One region of the Eubacterium maltosivorans genome, then DNA from elsewhere that is predicted to be linked to it. Evidence: riboswitches for the same ligand, from Rfam matches in the RefSeq annotation. Region 1 holds a riboswitch; the other holds the start of a gene.
The links. Region 1 has a riboswitch for cyclic di-GMP ahead of CPZ25_RS05915 (M60 family metallopeptidase). Riboswitches for the same ligand answer to the same signal wherever they lie in the genome.

Region 1 (4,790 bases):
TTAGGCTGGGGATCCTTGTAGCACCTGCTACTCTCACCTTGATGTCCTTGCCAGACGGGCTGGCGTTGGGATAACGGATATATAGGGCGCCGCCACGTTCGCTGTCTTCCCCTCCAATCTGGTCAAGGGTAATTTCATTTTTACCCTTCTTCAGGTTAACGGTTTTGCTCCACCCTGTCTTAACATCAGGATGATACTGGGTATAAACAAGCTGTGGCAGGACATTTCCCTCTGTTCCCACATAGACATTAATAGTATCACCCGCTCTGGCTGCAAGGCCAAGAGGCTGAAAATCATTCAAAGCCATTGCAAAGCCTAAGTTTCCATTTTTAGCGTTTGACACATTCTGGTCCACAAGCATGGTATCGTCGATGTTTGTTTCGCTCAAAATAGCCTTTGCCAATGTCAGCTCAGAAAGAATGGAATCCTTATCCGGATGAAATTCACCGCTGACAGGGTCCGGCGTATTGGCCCGCTCAATAAGCTTATCAACATATTCCATCGTTATGCTGTCTTTCAGCTCCACATGTAAATCATCCACAAACAGGGCATTTGTCTCATCTGCCAAACTATCATATTCATAAAATTTTATTTCTGAAATCCGGCAGCGTGCATTTGGCGCGCCAGCCCAATAAAGCGCCGGGTTAATCTGAATTTTGACAGGCTTAATTTTTTCGTTTAGGCGGATACGGTAATATTCTTTGCCGTTCGTGCTTTTTTTAGACTGAACCGCAAAATTATTGCCGATATTCAGGTCGTGAGCCTGTCCTTTTTCATCCCACCATCGGATTTTCATATAAGCATTGTAAGTGCTCGGCTCGCCTTCGCCACGCACCAGCACAATATCATTCATCTCATAAGACTGGTCAAATTCAACGACCGGTGCCTGCAGGGCGCCGGCCCAGCCGCCAGCGTTCCAGCCGCCATAGTTCCAGTATGAGGTGTAATCATTATCTACAATATCAAACTTATCAAAAGCTTTCTCGTAATCACTCTCCTTTAAATAAGGATATGTGACATCTTTGATGTGAGCAGTCGGCTGGTTCACCTCTCCGGCCCGGTTAATCAGCTTATAGTTCGAAGTGACCGGCGGATCAATGGACTCGGTCGCGCAGGTGTATACCGGCGATTTTGCGCCTTCTCCAATAGCGTTATAGCCTGTCAGATAGACCTCGTATTCAGCTTGGTCCTTAAGGTTTTCAATTACATAGCTGGTGCCGCTCAAATCCCCGGCCTTTATATAGTCGCCCATCCCTTTTTCACGGTAATAGACATTATATCCGGTAGAATTTTTCTGTTTTTCCCAATTGACAGTGATCTGGCGGTATCCGCCTTTTAAGGTTATACCCTCTGGCCTTTCAGGCACTGAGGTTGGCATTGGCGTTCCGATAACCAGAGCACTGAAACCACTTTCCCAATTTCCGCTTTCGGAACGGTTAACCGACTGTACTGAAATTTTATATGCCACAAAATTGATTAAATCGTTAATTGTCAGAGAAGTTCCATCCACTGCAGTCAGCGTAGTCTCATTTTTACCGGTTTTAGGGTTTGTAAAACTCATCTTTACTTCATAGCCGGTTACATTGGGCTGTGCCTCCCAGCTGACCGTCAGACTTTCGTTGCCAGAAACCACTTTGACATTTGCAGGTATGCTCGTAACCTGCTCAACGATTTTATCCTTGGTATTATTTAAAAATTCAACTTTTGAGATTTCCGCAAGATTGCTGCTCGCCTTATTGGTCTCTGTCACAAAGATGGTAACCTTTTTGATGGCTACCTGTTTATCCAAATTAATGACAATGGTCGACGGGGAAGCTTCATCGGTTAAAAAGAGATAATCCACTTTGTCCTGGAGGTCAAAACTATGGGTTTCTTTTTCCCCGAATTCATCGACCACCTCAACACGTCCCCTTCTGGGCGCATTTTCAAGGCCTAGTTCATTGGGGGCAATCCGCAGTTCTGTTGCCTTGACGGGTTCCTGCATGACAAGCGGAATCTCCAGCGGCGCTTCCTCAGAAATCACACCTTCATCCTCTTTGGCGAACTGGACTGATGCTGCCTGGTCAGAAGCCGTGCTGAAAAGCTGAGCAATATCACCGCTTTTAACCACGACAGGATTGGATACATTTTTTTCAATGACCACATTTCCCGGATCCACAATCGGGGACGTATCACTGATCTGTACCTTTTCGGCATCATAGGCCTCGCCCATATTTTCCTGCAGATAGACCAGATCGACAATATCGACAAGTCCATCTCCATTAAGATCATAATCGGTTTCGGAGGAGCCCAGCTTTTTCATGACAGCGTCGTAGTCGGCATCGTCAATAATACCGTTACTATCTACGTCTCCAGCTAAAACTGCACCGTCCATAAACTCGACACGTTTCGAGCTTCCCTCAAGGCGTACCCGTGCCTGCACAGGGATTATCCCCATATCCGAAACAGTTATTGTATAGTCGCCGACTGGCAGATTATACAAATTGACATTGGCAAAATAAATTTTTGCATCTGGGTTTTGTGCATCGTAAAAAACATTGCTGCTCTCCCCGTTATCGGAAGCTTTATCAAAAAGCAAGGTTTTGTACTGAATGCTCCTGCCGCCAAAATCAGTTAAGATTTTTTCATTTACGATATCTTTTAATAGGATTTCCTTTACGGTGCCGTCATCGGAAGCCAGTGTCAGGACAGCGGTTTCAAGCAGCTTTGTCTTGGGCTGGGCAAAATGGATTTCCACCTCCATATTCCCGACAAGTTCAGCGGATCCGCCAGTGCGGATCATGCTGTCTTTTTCATCTTCCGCCTGCGGCTCTGAAGCTTCATCTGCCAAAGAGGAGATGCCCTCCAAGGCTTCCTCTGGCCCGGCCTCTTCCTGATTTTCCGTCACAATATCCGTTTCCGCAGTTTCGGAGGAGGTCTCCTGTACAGTTTCCTCTGCCAAAATGGATATCGGAAAGCTCGCAAACAGCATCACAACGGACATAAAACAAGCCAACCATTTTTTCATGTTCTTTTCCCTTTCCTTATTCTGATGAATGATCTTTAATTAATCCTGTTTCTAAAAATAAAAAACGGCTGCAAAAGGGCGCAGCCGTGGGGTATCCACCTACTAATCATGGATTGCTGTAGCAACTGGCTGCCATCGTCGTTTAACGGCTTTAGGCCCTTTAGTTTTGCGTCTCTGCCTTTCAGCAGATTTGCCCTTTTTACATATTAAAAACGTTATTAAATTAAAATCAGTATAGATTATGCCTCATTATATCAAGCACGATTCTTTTCGTCAAGATTCTTTGATTATTTTGCATAAATAAAAAAAAGACCAGCGCAAAAATCTACTCTGGTCCAGGATAAAACCTATGGTTTATTCGTCCTCTGGGATTGTATTTAAGTCATTAAAATCCATATAATTTCCAGTGACAATAAAATAGACGGTCTCAAAAATATTAGTGGCATGATCACCAATTCTTTCCAAATGGCTCCCTATAAAAGAAAAGCTCATAGCCTGAAGCGCCATTTCCGGATTTTGGTTGATCTCTGCGATGCAGTCGCTGTGCAGGGTATTGTTCAAACGGTCGATTTCATCCTCATAACGGATCACATCATCCATCTTGCTGATATCCTCGTCAATATAAGCCTGAATACACATTTTAAGCTGATCTTCCACCATCTTTGCCATCTGCGGGATATTGTCCAGTTTTTTATAGTACTCTTCCTTACGCAGGCAGATCACCTTTTGGCAGATATTCACCGCCAGGTCAGCGATTCTTTCAAGATTTGTAATAATTTTATAGGTGGAGGAAAGTCTTCTCAAATCCCCTGCGACGGGCTGCTGCCTCGCAATCACCTCGCTGACAATCTGCTGAAGCTGGATTTCCTTTAAATCCACAATGTCATCCCGGCTGATGACGCTTCTGGCCAGCTTGACATTTTGTTCTTCCAGCGCCGTAATCGAATCCGACAGCATGCGTTCTGCCTGGGAAGACATCAATAAAATTTCATTCTTAATGGTTTTTAATTCTTCGTTATAAACTTCTCGCATCATTCGCTCCTTTATCAACCAAATCGGCCGGTAATATAATCCTCAGTCCGTTTATCTTCTGGATTCATGAAAATAGTATTTGTCTCATTGTACTCAATAATTTCTCCCATAAGGAAGAAAGCGGTTCTGTCTGAAATTCTGGCAGCCTGCTGCATGGAATGTGTGACGATGATAATGGTGTAGTCCTTTTTAAGCTCCTCCATCAAATCTTCAATTTTTGAAGTAGCAATTGGGTCAAGGGCCGAGGTTGGCTCATCCATCAGGATAACCTCTGGCTGCATGGCGATGGTCCTGGCAATGCACAGACGCTGCTGCTGCCCACCGGAAAGGCCGAGGGCGGATTTGCCCAGACGGTCGCTGACTTCATCCCACAGAGCCGCTCCTACCAGACTGTCGTGTACAATTTTATCAAGTTTCTTCTTATCTTTCAAGCCCTGGCATTTTGGACCATAGGCGATATTATCGTAGATACTCATCGGAAACGGGTTAGGTTTTTGGAAAACCATGCCCACCTTTGTTCTGAGCTGGATAACGTCCGTATCTTTTTCATAGATATTTTTACCGTCAAAATTCAGGGTCCCCTCGATACGAACCGAGTCAATTAAGTCATTCATGCGGTTCAGACAGCGCAGAAATGTAGATTTTCCACAGCCTGACGGGCCGATAAAAGCGGTCACTTCATTTTCATAAATATCAATATTGATTTTTTTTAAGGCCTGAAAATCACCATAATACAAATCCAGATCCTTCA
Region 2 (4,790 bases), 1.1 Mb from region 1:
ATCGAAATCAATGAGGGTAACCGCCAATAAAATGGCCGCCACCGCAAACCCAACCACTGCCTGAAGCCCAAAATCATAGTGCCAGGCCATGAGCAGGGCCAGCAGCCCGCCGCATAGCTCGGTAAAGAAATACCGCGGCGCAATCTTCGCCCCACATTTCCGGCATTTTCCCCGCAGCCAAAGATAGCTGAGCAGTGGGATATTATCATAAAACGCAATGGGCTTGCCGCAGTTTGGGCAAAAGGACCGGCCCCTGGCAATGGAAATGCCAATGGGCACCCGGTAGATCACCACATTCAAAAAGCTGCCAATCATACAGCCAAAGATAAAGACAAAGGCATACAATACAAAATAGATTAAGGTTAAAGAATCTTCCAAAGATGAACCTCCAGGCTTTTTAGTGAATAGTTGATAATGGATAGTTGATAGTTACGGAACAAATTTGCTTTGCAAATTTGATTTGAATTCAAAATCACAGAGTGATTTTGTTCCTTAACTACTCACTATCAACTATCCACTGTTATTATCATTCGCTACTTGACGTCTGTTTCTCCTTTGTAGGCTGAAACTTCCTTCCCGTCAACCACAACGCGCTTTCCTGGTTCAATTATAACATTGATGTTATTTTTAATCATCTCAATTTTATCAATGGTACCGTCCCGGTTGTCGTCCACAATGGTCAGCTTTGTGACCCCTTCGTAGATGTTGTCTGGCCCCACCAGATCCCGAAGGTCGTTCGCGTCTGGTATGCGGTAGGGGTTTTCCGCTGTTTCGGCGGATTTAAACTCTGTGGCCCGTATCTGAGCCGCCAGGTAGATGGTTCTGGCCTCGGCAATGGCCGCGTCCTTTTTGGCGTCGTCGATAAAATGGAGGTACCCCGGAATGATGATCACTGCCAGCAGGGCAATGACCACAATGACGGTGATGAGCTCCATCATGGTGAAGCCGGAGGGGCTTTTGATGAGCATTTTAAGTTTGCGGCGAAGGGTCATGGGGGCACCTCTTTTTTAGTTGAGAGTTGACAGTGAATAGTGGATAGTTTTGGTGCAAATCCGCCGTGCGGATTTGATTCGATGCGGCCTGCGGCCGCTATTTAACTCCTTTTTGCTATGCAAAAAGGTTCCGAAACTATCCACTATCAACTGTCAACTATCCACTGTTTTTTCGGGATACGGGTTGGAGGGTTATTTTATTTTTGTGACTTCGGCGGAGCTTCCGACTGTGCTGCCACATAAACCTCTCTGGCTTCTGCAATGGCGGCTTTTCCTTTGGCGTCCTCCACAAACCCCAGCATGGCAGGGATGGTAAAGGCGGTTAAAATGGCCAGGATCACCAGCACCACGATCAGCTCGACTAAGGTAAAGCCCGAACGGGACTGCGCATTGTGCTTTAATCTTTGCTTTAGAAACTTCATTTTCCTGCCCCCTGTTCAGAAAATCGGAATCCTGCTGTGCCATTCTTCATTTTCCATTAAAAAACCCCTCCCGAAATCCTGAAAAGCAGTTGATCGTTGATAATGGACAGTTGATAGTTAATGTACAAATTGACAAAGGCAATTTGATCTAAATCAAATTTGCCGCGCAAATTTGTTCCAAAACTATCCACTATCAACGATCAGCTGTCCACTATATTTTGTTTTTCTTTCGGCAATAAAAAAAGCGCCTGTTAAAATGGGAGAAAAGGCCGGCTGCGGCGCTGCAAGCTCGGCCTTGATTATTTACTTTTTTTAAAAAGCAACAGGTATATCTTTATCTTTTACTAAACATTTATCGTTTTAATCTTTTTTAATTACTGCATTGCCACCGGATACCGTTTCATCAATCGTAACTGTGAATCCACCGTCTTTATATTCTACTTTTGTTATTCTCGAGCCATCACCTATTTTAATAGTCCATGTAGCACTTGCAGGGATATCGCTGTTTAATTTATCTTTTACAGCAGTAGCCGCTGGGCCAGTTCCAGTACTTGTAATTTCGGTACCATCCGCAAGCGTTTGTTCTGTAGCCACAGTTTGTCCTGCTAAGTACACTTCTCTTGCTTGTGAAACATAAGCTTTTCCTTTTGCATCTTCAATAAACCCCAACATCGCCGGAATCGTGAACGCTGCTAAAATTGCCAAAATAACCAATACAACAATGAGTTCAACTAAAGTAAAACCTTTCTGGTTTTTCTTCAGCTTGTTAATCATCTGAATCATTTACATCTCTCCTTTTATGTTCTCTTGTTTACCTTTAAATATAAACCTTTATTTTAACCGTCCGCGCCATGACGGTTATAAACATTGTCATTACTTGCCCCAGCAGTCCTTTTTGTTAAAGGCTGCTCAAAAAATAAAAACAGCCGGAAACCAAACAGGAGTTTTCGGCCATCCACCGTTTTGGCAGCTGGCTGTCATATCGGCCTGGAGCTGCCGACGTAGACCCTGTAGTTTTGCGCCACGGGCTTTCGCTCCGCTTTGCCTTTTGAACAATTCTATTCTACAACTGATTCGGACATTTGTCAAGAACTATAAAAACCAGTTACTTTTAAATATTCTAAAAGGTTCATGTCATTCACCATTAATACAGGTTTGCACACTTTTAAAACCATACAAATCTGCATTTTTCGCTTTTCTTATAGCTATAAGTTATTATAAATGCTGTTTCATTTACCACCAATATTAAACTAATGGTAAAAACAGCACAATTTGAGTAAAACACTCAATCTTTTTCAAAAATTTTTCAATTTTTTATTTCCTTAAATCATATTCAAATTTGATTGATTTTATTGCTTAACCGCACCATTATTCCGCAAAATATCCAGAAAACAGGCGCCACGGTCACCACAGAAATGTTGAAACAGGAAGCGGCCATATAAGCAGACACGCTGCAGACAAGCGGTATAAGCATGGGAGACTGCCGCCAGCTTTTAAAGCCCTGGTACAGCGTCGTCCCCTCAAAGGCCAGATAAGTAAAAGCCGCAGGGATTCCGCTGCTCACAGCAATGTGCAGGTACTCATTATGGGCACGGTCGATGACCAGGTGGTGTCCGGTCACCCTTACAATATCACGCTCAAAATACTGGCCCATCACCTTGCCCAGGGTCTCAATGCCAAAGCCGGTCAGGGGACGCAGCTTGATAAGCTCAAGGGTTTTTGACCAGATAAAAAGCCGGTATGATCCGCCCTTTTCCCAGTCGTTTCCCTTGATGATCTTCGACAAATCCGTAAAAACACTGAGAAACCGCGCGCCAAAACCTGTATTCACAAACAGGAAAATAAAGGTTAAAAGCACAAACACACCGCTCGCCACTGCGAAGCGGCGGCGGTTTTCTTTTTCTCTCAGCAGAAACACGCCCAGCAGCACAAACCCCAGAAAGCTGCCAATCCAAGCGCCGCGGGTATTGGTGCACAGCAGGCAGAAATAGACCAGCCCGCAGGGCAGAAGGTAAGCCCTTGGCCCTTTGATAAAGGCGTATAAGAGAATTGGCAGCGCCAATGTCAAAAATGAGCCCAGAAAATTAGGGTTGCCGATGGTAGCATAGGATGCGCCTGGGCCGCCGTACATTAAAGGGTCCTGTGGCTGAAAATCCAGCCCAAATTTCTGAAAGATGCCATAAACAGCCACACAGGATACGCCCACGGCGTATAACCGTACATGCCAGCGCTTAAAGGTATAGAAAAAAGCCCCCAGCATCATTAAAATACCATAAAACAAAATAGCGGAGTAGCTCTCCAGCCGAAAGGACCGCCCCTTAAGCGACAGCATGATATCCGTCGAAAAGGGAAGCGTGACGGTCACGCACAACAGGTACAGCAGCACAAGCTTTACCGGCAGCGGTATTTTGGGCTTCTCGCTAAAATATGCGGTAATGGGCCGCACATATAAAAGCAGCAGACCAAAAACCAGTACCTCAATGGTCATCAGCTTTGGCATATACAGGGTATCGCCAAAGGGCGGCACAATGATCAGCGGCACTGCCCCGGCAATAATGGCCAGTACTGTGGAGACTGCTGTTTGAAGTTCGAATTTTCTCATCGTTTTCCTCAACATCTGTTTTTTTAATTGTAGCATATTTTATTCATAAGCACCTCTTGAATTGTCAATTTTATATCTCTGCTTGCTACACCCCGCTAAAGGCGGATCTTTCTCAAGCTTTATTTGCTCAATTTACGGATGTCTCTAAAGAACTGTAGAAGCCTGGAAAGCTGGGCCCAACACACCAAAAGGCGCCGGCAATCACCGCCGGCGCCTTTTCGGGATTTCGGGATGTGTTTTAAAGACAATTAAGAATCGCTGAGTTTAACTTGTGGCACGTCTCAAAATAAGCTATAATAAAGTTAAATCATCTAAACAGGAGGCGATCATATGCTGGCATCAAAAGGTTACTATGACGGAAAAAATATTTTACCCCTTGAAAAGCTGCGCTTGAAAAAAAATCAGCTTGTTAAAATAACAGTTTTAGACGAATATGCCGATGAAAAGGAACTCGCACGATTAACGGCAAAAAAAGGTTCTTCAAGAGGGCTTTTTGCAAAATATGCCAATCCGCAGAAAATCGTTCAAGAAAAAAACGCATGGTCAAATGCTGTAAAGGAAAAGCATACCAATGACGATACTCTTTGATGCAAATGCCGTTCTTCGTTTTATTTTAAACGATAATGAGGAAATGGCAAATGAGGTAGAAGAAATTCTTCAAAAAGAAACGGTTTCCCTTAGCATCGAAGTTCTGGCAGAAATTGTATATGTTTTAGAGAAAGTTTATTCTGTTTCCCGAGAGGATATCTCTGAAGGACTTCTTTACTTTATTAA

Region 2: linked by a shared signal. The riboswitch ahead of CPZ25_RS10905 (type IV pilin protein) and the one ahead of CPZ25_RS05915 (M60 family metallopeptidase) in region 1 are both predicted to bind cyclic di-GMP.

What each region holds. Positions count from the first base shown of each region.
Region 1 is NZ_CP029487.1:1,193,097-1,197,886, forward strand. Features, by position in the region: gene CPZ25_RS05915 (M60 family metallopeptidase) at 1-3,007, opposite strand, end outside; cyclic di-GMP riboswitch class I at 3,125-3,212, opposite strand; gene phoU (phosphate signaling complex protein PhoU) at 3,362-4,042, opposite strand; gene pstB (phosphate ABC transporter ATP-binding protein PstB) at 4,054-4,790, opposite strand, start outside.
Region 2 is NZ_CP029487.1:2,274,352-2,279,141, forward strand. Features, by position in the region: gene CPZ25_RS10890 (prepilin peptidase) at 1-378, opposite strand, end outside; gene CPZ25_RS10895 (type IV pilin protein) at 534-992, opposite strand; gene CPZ25_RS10900 (type II secretion system protein) at 1,190-1,414, opposite strand; gene CPZ25_RS10905 (type IV pilin protein) at 1,775-2,197, opposite strand; cyclic di-GMP riboswitch class I at 2,377-2,470, opposite strand; gene CPZ25_RS10910 (O-antigen ligase family protein) at 2,748-4,016, opposite strand; gene CPZ25_RS10915 (hypothetical protein) at 4,347-4,604, shown strand; gene CPZ25_RS10920 (PIN domain-containing protein) at 4,588-4,790, shown strand, end outside.